Regions from separate parts of the Methylobacterium sp. PvR107 genome, predicted to be linked through region 3. Evidence: predicted binding sites of a transcription regulator. Region 3 holds the regulator's gene; each other region holds the start of a gene.
The links. The regulator PhoB, encoded in region 3, activates phosphate uptake and scavenging genes when phosphate is short. The targets are predictions, from matches to a motif close to TGTCATNNANCTGTCAT.

Region 1 (3,222 bases), 1.3 Mb from region 3:
CGGTCCGGGTGCCGAGAAAAATCGCTCCGGGTGCCAGCGCCTGGAGCCGCGCCCGGTCCGGGCCGTCGCCGACGACGATCCGGGTGCCCGGCAGATCGAGGCTCAGGAAGGCCGAGACGTTCTTCTCCACAGCGAGCCGCCCGACATAGAGGAACAGCGGCCGGGGCAGTCCGGCGAGGTCCGCCGGCATCGGTGCGCCGGGCTCGGCGGGGCGGAACCGCGTGGTGTCGACGCCGCGGGTCCAGCGCATCAGCCGGCCGAATCCCCTCGCCGCCAGCTCGCCCTGCAGCGAGGCGGTGCTGACCATCGTACCCCGCGCGGCCCCGTGGAAGCGGCGCAGATAGGCGTAGGACCAAGCCTCCGGTACCGGGGCCCGGGCGGCGAGGTATTCGGGGAAGCGCGTGTGGTAGCTTGTGGTGAAGGGCAGGGCGTGAGCGAGGCAGTAGCGCCGCGCCGCCAAGCCCACCGGCCCTTCGGTCGCGATATGGACATGGGTCGGCCGCTCCGCGTTCCAGCGCGCCGCGACCCGCTCCCGCCCGGCATAGGCGAGACGAATCTCTGGATAGCCCGGCAGGGGCAGCGAGCGGAAATCCGCCACCGTCAGGAGGGCGGTCTCGAAGCCGTGCTCCGGGGCGCGCCACACCATCTGCTCCAGGGAGCGCACCACGCCGTTCACCTGCGGGTGCCAGGCATCGCTGGCGATGAGGAGCTTCACGGGCGGTGACCTCACGCCACCGCGCGCCGGCCCGGCAGCGCTTCCGGCACGCTCTCGGCGACGCGGGCCCGCAGGACGCTCGGATAGTGCAGCACCTCGATGCGGCCGTCGTAGTGCTCGACCAGCCCTGTGCAGGATTCGACCCAATCGCCGGTGTTGAGATAGCGCAGATCGCCGATCGGCCGGTCGGCCGCGTGGTGGATGTGGCCGCAGATCACGCCGTCGGCGCCCTGCCGGCGCGCCTCCTCGGCCAGGATCGTCTCGAAGCGGCCGATGAAGCTGACGGCGTTCTTCACGCGCAGCTTCGCCCAGGCGGAGAGCGACCAGTAGGACAGGCCGAGGCGCCGCCGCGCCTTGTTGATCACGGTGTTGAGGGACAAAGCCAGCGTGTAGGCGCCGTCGCCGAGATGGGCGAGCCAGCGCGAGTGGCGCACCACCATGTCGAACTGGTCGCCGTGGATCACGAGGTAACGCCGGCCGTCGGCCGCCGCGTGGATCGCGGTCTCGGCCAGCTCGATCCCGCCGAAATTCGTGCCGACATAGTCGCGCAGGAACTCGTCGTGGTTGCCCGGCAGGTAGACGATGCGGGTGCCCTTGCGGACCTTGCGCAGCAGCTTCTGCACGACGTCGTTGTGCTCCTGCGGCCAATACCATCCGGAGCGCAGCTGCCAGCCATCCACGATGTCGCCGACGAGGTAGATCGTATCGGCGTCGTAATCCTTCAGGAACGACAGCAGCAACCCGGCCTGGCAGCCGCGTGTGCCGAGATGCAGGTCGGACAGGAACAGTGTCCGAACCCGGACCGGCATCTCCTCAACCTCGGCCACGGCACCCTCTCCCGGCGGCTGTACGGTGCCGGGATCCAGAGCGCGATCGCATCTCAGTTTGATGACGCGGGCTCCGGCAGGCGCAGCCGGAGCTGGTGCAGCGCGGCGAAGCCTCTCAACCGGAGATCGTCTTCGTTGCGCCGCACAAAAAATTTTTTTGCCAAGTTCCGGAAGTTTTTCCGGTTTTCCTTTCCGGCCCCGCCGTCTCATAATGCCAGGAACCGGCGGCTCGGCACGAGCGCGACCGGACCTTGACAGGAAGGCGGCGAGGACGGCCCTGAGGCCGTTGGACGGGACGGCATTTCGGAGGCGACCGGCGCGCGGGGGCGTGCCGCGACGCGAGCGGCGTGAGGCCGCCTGCCGCTCCGCTGACGCCCCCCGATCACGGCAGAGGATGGCGTTCGAGAGGATGTGGCGCGAGCCGCTTTCGACGGCGCCGGACCGACTCCCTGACGACGCTTGGACAACCCGGCGCGGGCTCACGCTCGCGTGCAATGAACTTTTCGGAGGAAACATCATGGCCGCAACCCGGCGTCCCGGTCGCAACCACCTCTTCATCCCCGGCCCCACCAACATCCCGGACCGGGTGCTGCGCGCCATGCACGTGCCGTCCGAGGATCACCGCTCGCCGAGTTTCCCCGAGCTGGTGAAGCCGCTCCTGCAGGATTCCAAGATGGTGTTCGGCTCGACCGCCGGGACGGTGATCCTGTTCCCGTCCTCGGGCACCGGCATCTGGGAATCGGCCCTGTCCAACACGCTGTGCCGCGGCGACACGGTGCTGACCTCGCGCTACGGCCAGTTCAGCCACCTCTGGGTCGACATGGCCCAGCGCCTCGGCCTCGACGTGGTCGTCCAAGAGGAGGAGTGGGGCACCGGCGCCGATCCGCAGAAGATCGAGGAGGCCCTGCGCGCCGACAAGGACCATAAGATCAAGGCCGTCATGGTCGTCCACAACGAGACCGCCACCGGCGTCACCAGCGACATCGGCGCGGTGCGCAAGGCGATCGACGCCGCCGGCCACCCGGCGCTGCTGTTCGTGGACGGCATCTCGTCGATCGGCTCGCTGCCGTTCTACATGGACGACTGGAAGGTCGATTGCGCCATCGCGGGCTCGCAGAAGGGCTTCATGCTGCCGGCCGGCCTCGGCCTGATCTGCATCAGCCCGAAGGCGCTCAAGATCGCCGAGGGCGGCACCGGCCGCAACGACCGGCTCGGCCACGCCTACTTCGCTTGGAAGGACCAGCTGGCCGCCAACGCGACCGGCTACTTCCCCTACACGCCCGTCCTGCCGCTGCTCTACGGCCTGCGCGAGGCCCTGCAGATCGTGAAGGAGGAGGGGCTGGAGAACGTCTACCACCGCCACCACGTCCTCGGCGAGGCGACCCGCCAGGCGGTCGCGGCCTGGGGCCTCAAGCCCTGCGCCAAGGAGCCCAAGTGGAACTCCGACACGGTCACGGCGATCGTGGTGCCGGAAGGCGCCGACGCCGCCAAGGTGATCACCCACGCCTACGAGCGCTACAACCTCTCGCTGGGCGCCGGCCTGTCCAAAGTCGCCGGTAAGGTGTTCCGGATCGGTCACCTGGGCGACCTGAACGAGCTGTCGCTGCTGGGCGCCATCGCGGGCGCCGAGATGGCCATGATCGATTGCGGCATCAAGGTCACGCCGGGCTCGGGCGTCGC
Region 2 (3,222 bases), 1.7 Mb from region 3:
GGCGAGGGCTTCGAGGCCTTCCGGATGGGGAACTGGTGCCCCGGACACGGTGTCGTAGCCGAGCACGCCCCGTCCGAAGGCTTCGAGGCGCGAGCCCGGGGCGGGCAGGCAGTACAGGGCGTAGCGGCGCGACACGTCTCGGCCTCCGGGTCTTCGAGCGCCGTCAGGCCGTCGGCGCGTAGCTGCGCGCCTCGGCGGCCCGGCGCGGGCGCACGTCCATGGCGTTGCCGCGCCACACGATGGCGCTCTGGACCCAGGCGCCGAGCCAGATCGCCGGGATCAGGGCGTCGCGCACGAGGAAGGCCGCCAGCATGCGGGGCGAACGGTGCCAGCCCGCGCGGAGCGCGAGCCGGTGCTCGGCGCCATAGCACAGGGCGGCGAGGCCGGCAGCGCCGGCGAGGCCCGCGAGGCTGCCGGCCCCGAGGGCGACGAGGAGCGCCGGCAGCAGGACGCCGCTGCCGATCTCGGGCGCGAAGAACAGCGGGAAGGTCACGCGGCGCAGGCGCGCCCACCGGAGCTGGCGGGACCAGACCTCCCGGAAGCCGCGCGGGCCCAAGGGCTGCTCGAACGGGCTCGCCACGAGGTGGATGCGCTTGCCGGCGGCGCGCACCAGCTTGGTGGCGGCCGCGTCCTCGGCGATCTCGGCGGCCAGCGCCTGAAGGCCGCCGCGCTGGTCCAGGAACGGCTTGTGCCAGAGCATGCTCTTGCCCTGCGCGAAGCCCAGCCCGAAGGCCTCGGCGGCGTATTGCCAGCGTGCCTGCAGGGTGTTGAGGAAGGCGCATTCCACCTCGGCCATGAAGCTGCCCGGCCGGGCTCCGGCGGGGGTGGAGCAGACCAAGCCGGTCTCGGCCCGCCACGCCGCCTGGAGGCGCTGCAGGTAGTCCGGCGGCATCGCCACGTTGGAATCGGCCAGCACCACCCAGTCGTGGGCGGCGGCGCGCCAGCCGCGCAGGCAATTGTTCAGTTTCGGGTTCTCGCTGATCCGCTCGTCGCCGAGGATCAGGCGGGCGGGAACCTGCGGGTGGGCGGCGATCAGGCGCCTGACGAGCGGGAGGATCGGATCGCCCGGATCGGCGACGCAGAAGATCAGCTCGTAGGCGGGATAATCGAGGCGGAAGCTCCGCGTCAGCATCTCCTCGCTGTAGGCCTCCAGCCCGTGAAGCGGGCGGATCAGCGAGACGGGCGCGCCCGCCGGAAACCGCGACGGGCCGTGCACCTGCCCGAGGCGCCGGCCCGCGATGGCGATGCTGCCGATCTGGATGAGGGCCAGGAGCGCGCCGAAGGACAGGGCCGGCACCGTGGCGTCAATCATGCGGATCTCTCGTTCGCTCCTGCGCGGCCCGGTCGCTAGCGGCCGGATCGCGTCAGGCGTGTGACAGCCGCCTGACGGCCGGCGCGCTCATCGCGGCGGCCGGCCGACGGGCCCGGACGCGTCTTCCATCGGTCGGCGACCGGATTCTCCGAAGCGAAGACAGGCGAGGCGGCGACGCCCGCGCTCGTCGCAAGGTCCCCGCCCATCGGATGCGGTCTTCACGACCGTCAACGGGCGCCCCGTCACCGGACCGTCACGCGCGCAATTTAATCCCGCCTCACCATCAAAAATGATTCCGCGTGAGGCTGCATGTCCGATTCCGCCGCGATGCCGTCGGCCGCCGCGCGAGGCAGGCCCGAGGGCGGCCCGCGCCTCGATCACGGGATGCATCTGGGCGGCCTCGTCGCCTTCCTGCTCGTGCTGGTGGCCGGGCTCGGCTACGCCGTCGTGAGCCTGATCGCCGACATGAACGCGGTCGGCGAGGCACCGCTGGCCTATGGCGCCTTCGCGCTGCTCGGGCTCGCACTGCTGATCGCGCTGGGCTTCGAATTCGTGAACGGCTTCCACGACACCGCCAACGCGGTCGCCACGGTGATCTACACGCATTCGCTGCCGCCGCTGGTGGCGGTGATCTGGTCGGGCTTCTTCAACTTCCTCGGCGTGATGCTATCCTCCGGGGCGGTGGCCTATGCCATCGTCACCCTGCTGCCGGTGGAACTCATCCTGAATGTCGGCTCCCATGCCGGCTACGCGATGATCTTCGCGCTGCTGCTGGCCGCGATCATCTGGAATCTGGGCACCTGGGCCTTCGGCCTGCCGAACTCCTCGTCTCACGCGCTGATCGGCTCGGTGCTCGGTGTCGGCCTCGCCAACCAGCTGATGAGCGGCGGCGACGGCACCGCGGGCGTCGACTGGAACCAGGCGCTCAACGTGTTCAAGGCGCTGCTGTTCTCGCCCGTCTGCGGCTTCGTGCTGGCGGCCCTGCTGCTGCTCGCGCTCAAGTTCGCGGTGCGCCGCAAGGACCTCTACGAGGCGCCCAAGGGCGATGCCCCCCCGCCCCTGTGGATCCGCGGCCTGCTGATCCTCACCTGCACGCTGGTCTCCTTCTTCCACGGCGGCAATGACGGGCAGAAGGGCATGGGCCTGATCATGCTGATCCTGATCGGCGCTGCCCCCACCGCCTACGCGCTGAACCGCACCATGTCGGACGACACGACCCCGGCCTTCGTGCAGAGCTCGACGGCGGCGAGCCGGGTCTTCTCCGCCCGCGCCCCCGGCGCGCCGGTGCCGGACGCCGCCGCGGCGCGCCGGACGGTGACGGAGGCGTTGAAGACGAAGGCGCTCGACCAGCCGCCGGTCTATGCCGCGCTCGCGGCGCTCGCGACCGACATCGCCGCGAGCGTCAAGAATTACGGGGCGATCCGCACCGTGCCGGCCGCCCAGACGCAGAACCTGCGCAGCGACATGTACCTCGCCGCCGACGCGGTGCGGCTGCTGCCGGCCACGGGGGCCAACCTCTCCGAGACCGACACGGCGACGCTGAAAGGCTATTCCGGCCTGCTCAACGACGGCACCCGCTACATCCCGGGCTGGGTGAAGGTCTGCGTCGCCCTCGCCCTCGGGCTCGGCACCATGGTCGGCTGGAAGCGCATCGTCGTGACGGTGGGCGAGAAGATCGGCAAGACCCACCTCACCTACGCCCAGGGCGCCTCGGCCGAGATCGTGGCCGCCGGCACGATCGGGCTCGCCGAACTCTACGGCCTGCCGGTCTCGACCACGCATATCCTGTCGTCGGGCGTCGCCGGCACGATGGCGGCCAACGGCTCCGGGCTCCAGATGTCCACGGTGCGCAACATGGCGCTGGCCTGGATCCTGACCCTGCCGGCGGCGATCACGCTCGCGGCAAGCCT
Region 3 (3,222 bases):
TCCCCGCCGGCTCGCCTTCGCGTATGGCGACGAGCCGGTCCTGCCGGTGGCGACCGCCGCCGCGAATCCGGAAGCGCCCGCAGCACGGGCGAACGCACCCGATTTCGACGCGCTGACGCTCGCGACCGCGGCGGCCTTCGCCTTCCTCGGCGGACTGATCCTCAACCTGATGCCCTGTGTCTTCCCGGTCCTGTCGATCAAGGTTCTCGGCCTGATCCGGCATGCCGGCGAGAGCCCGGGCCGCCTCCGCCTCCATGGGCTGGCCTACACCGCCGGAGTGCTGGCAAGCTTCCTGGGCCTCGCAGGTGTCCTGATTGCCCTGAAGGGCGGCGGCGCGGCGATCGGCTGGGGCTTCCAGCTGCAATCGCCGATCGTGGTGGCGGGGCTGGCCTATCTGCTGTTTGCGATGGGCCTCAGCCTGTCGGGAGTCGTCCATGTCGGCGGCCGGCTTGCCGGCCTCGGCGACGGGCTCGCCCGGCGCGCGGGCCTGAGCGGCTCGTTCTTCACGGGCGTGCTCGCGACGCTCGTGGCCACGCCCTGCACGGCGCCGTTCATGGGCTCGGCGGTGGGCTTCGCGCTGACCCAGAGCGCCGGCGTGGCGTTCGCGGTGTTCGCGAGCCTCGGCCTCGGACTCGCCCTGCCCTTCCTGGCGCTGACCCTCTGGCCGCCGGCCCTGCGGGCGCTGCCGCGGCCCGGCGCCTGGATGGAGATCCTCAAGCAGATCCTGGCCTTCCCGGTCTACGCGACCGTGGCTTGGCTGATCTGGGTGCTGGCGCAGCAGGTCGATCCGCGCGGGCTGCTGGCAGCGCTGATCGGGCTGGTGCTGGTCGCCTTCGCCGCCTGGGCGTGGGAGCGCGGACGTGCCGCCGCACCCCGTGCCGGTCGGATCGCCCAGGCCGCCGCAATCCTCGCGATCATCGCCGTCGCGGCCCTTGCGGTGACCCTCCCGCAGGACCGCCCGGTCCCGTCGGCGCAGGCCGCCGCCGACGGGATCGAGCCGTTCACGCAGGCGCGCCTCGACTCGCTGGTGAGTGCCCGCCGCCCGGTCTTCATCGACATGACGGCGGCGTGGTGCATCACCTGTGCGGTGAACGAGGCGACCTCGCTCAACACCAAGGCCGTGCGGGCCGCGATGGCCGAGCGCGGCGTGACCTACATGAAGGGCGACTGGACCAACCAGAATCCCGAGATCACCCGCCTGTTGGAGAAGTACGGGCGCAGCGGCGTGCCGCTCTACCTTCTCTATGCCGGCACCGGAGAGCCCCAGGTTCTCCCGCAAATCCTCACGGAAGGGACGGTTCTGGCGGCGCTGGACGCGGTTCCGGCCGCGTCCGGCCGGAGTGCGGCGCTGGCACGCTAAGATCTTTAGGGGGCTCGGCGCTCGAGCATCGATGCGCCCGTCCCGCCGTCTGCGCGAGCGGAACAATCGAGCCGCGCCACGCTCACCGGCGTCCCGCTGCCCTGGGTCACTTCGCTGAGCGCATGATGACGGCGGGCCGAATGCTGTTCCTTTCGGACAAGCCCGTGCGGCTGCCTCAGGCTTCGAGCGAGAACGTCTCGTCGAAGGCGTAGCCCGAGCCGCGGACCGTGCGGATCGGGTCGGTCTGGCGCGGGCCGTTGAGCGCCTTGCGCAGGCGCCCGACATGCACGTCCACGGTGCGCTCGTCGATATAGACGTCGTGGCCCCAGACCCCGTCGAGGAGCTGCTCGCGGGAGAAGACCCGGCCTGGAGCCAGCATCAGGAATTCCAGCAGCCGGAACTCGGTCGGGCCGAGATGCAACTCCTCGCCCCCGCGGCGGACGCGGTGACCGGTGCGGTCGAGTTCGAGATCGCCGGCGGCCAGCCGATCCGAGCTATGGGCGGGCTTGGCCCGGCGCAGCAGCGCACGGATCCGGGCGAGCAGCTCCGGCACGGAGAACGGCTTGACGATGTAATCGTCGGCGCCGGTGCCGAGACCGCGGATCCGGTCGCCCTCTTCGCCGCGGGCGGTGAGCATGATCACCGGCAGCCGCTCGGTCTCCCGGCGCGCCCGGATCCTGCGGCAGAGCTCGATTCCCGAGAGGCCCGGCAGCATCCAGTCGAGCAGGACGAGATCGGGGATCCGCTCGGCCAGGAGCAGCTCCGCATCGTCGCCGCGCGCCGCCGAGTCAACGAGGAAGCCCTCGGCCTCAAGGTTGTAGCGCAGCAGCGTGGTCAGCGCCTCCTCGTCCTCAACGATCAGGACTTGCATGCTCACGTTCGAAGACCCGTTCCCAAGGCGGCGCCATACGGCCTGCCGATGTCCCGACTCTCATCGGAGCGCGCGTGCAGGCCGAGGATGCGGGAGGCGCCGCTCAGCCTCAACCCGCACCCTCCGATTCTCCGACGGTACCCCGCTGGGGGGCGCAGGCCGGGCGTGAATCGGGGACGGCTCGCCTACGGAGCCTGCACCCCGTCCACGGTCGCGTAGTTCGACGCGTCGTTCTTTGGCCGATCACCCGCTAGCGTCTCGCCGGTGGCGAGATAGTGGATCGTCTCGGCGATGTTGGTGGTGTGGTCGCCGATGCGCTCGACGTTCTTGGCGCAGAACAGCAGATGCGTGCAGAATGAGATGTTACGCGGATCCTCCATCATGTAGGTCAGGAGCTCGCGGAACAGCGAATTGTACAGGGCGTCGATCTCACCGTCGCGCTCCCAGACATCGTGGGCCGATTCGATATCGCGGCTCGCATAGGCGTCGAGCACATCCTTGAGCTGGCCTTCGGCGAGGTCGCTCATGTGGCGCACGCCGAGCACGATCTTCTGGGCCGGCGCCTGATCGGAGATCGCGACAACCCGCTTGGCCACGTTCTTGGCGAGGTCGCCGATCCGCTCGAGGTCGCCGGAGACGCGGATCGCCGAGATGGTCTCGCGCAGATCGATGGCCAGGGGCTGGCGCCGGGCGATCAGCAGAACCGCGCGCTCCTCGATGTCCCGCTGCAGCGCGTCGAGGCGCTTGTCGGCGAGGATCACCGCCTGGGCGAGTGTGTCGTCCCGGCGCACGAGGGCATCGGTCGCCTCCGCGGTCATCTTCTCGGCCACGCCGCCCATCTCCGAGATCGAGCGACGCAGGTTCTCCAGGTCGGTGTCATAGGAGGAGACGATATGGCCGGGCATGATGGATCCTTCGATGGAGTCCCGGGGACGGCCCTCCGGGGGGCTTGCGGGATCCGCCGGCCCGCTCGGGACGCGAAGCGGCGGAC

Region 1: a site for PhoB is predicted at 1,593-1,609, ahead of JOE48_RS10825 (UDP-2,3-diacylglucosamine diphosphatase). Genes of this name have one in related genera too.
Region 2: a site for PhoB is predicted at 1,553-1,569, ahead of JOE48_RS13050 (inorganic phosphate transporter). Genes of this name have one in related genera too.

The regions. Positions count from the first base shown of each region.
Region 1 is NZ_JAFIBW010000001.1:2,318,146-2,321,367, reverse strand. Features, by position in the region: gene JOE48_RS10830 (glycosyltransferase family 1 protein) at 1-715, opposite strand, end outside; gene JOE48_RS10825 (UDP-2,3-diacylglucosamine diphosphatase) at 727-1,524, opposite strand; gene JOE48_RS10820 (aminotransferase class V-fold PLP-dependent enzyme) at 2,060-3,222, shown strand, end outside.
Region 2 is NZ_JAFIBW010000001.1:2,775,182-2,778,403, forward strand. Features, by position in the region: gene JOE48_RS13040 (DUF1045 domain-containing protein) at 1-135, opposite strand, end outside; gene JOE48_RS13045 (ceramide glucosyltransferase) at 164-1,312, opposite strand; gene JOE48_RS13050 (inorganic phosphate transporter) at 1,622-3,222, shown strand, end outside.
Region 3 is NZ_JAFIBW010000001.1:1,029,594-1,032,815, forward strand. Features, by position in the region: gene JOE48_RS04715 (protein-disulfide reductase DsbD) at 1-1,360, shown strand, start outside; gene phoB (phosphate regulon transcriptional regulator PhoB) at 1,536-2,231, opposite strand; gene phoU (phosphate signaling complex protein PhoU) at 2,417-3,136, opposite strand.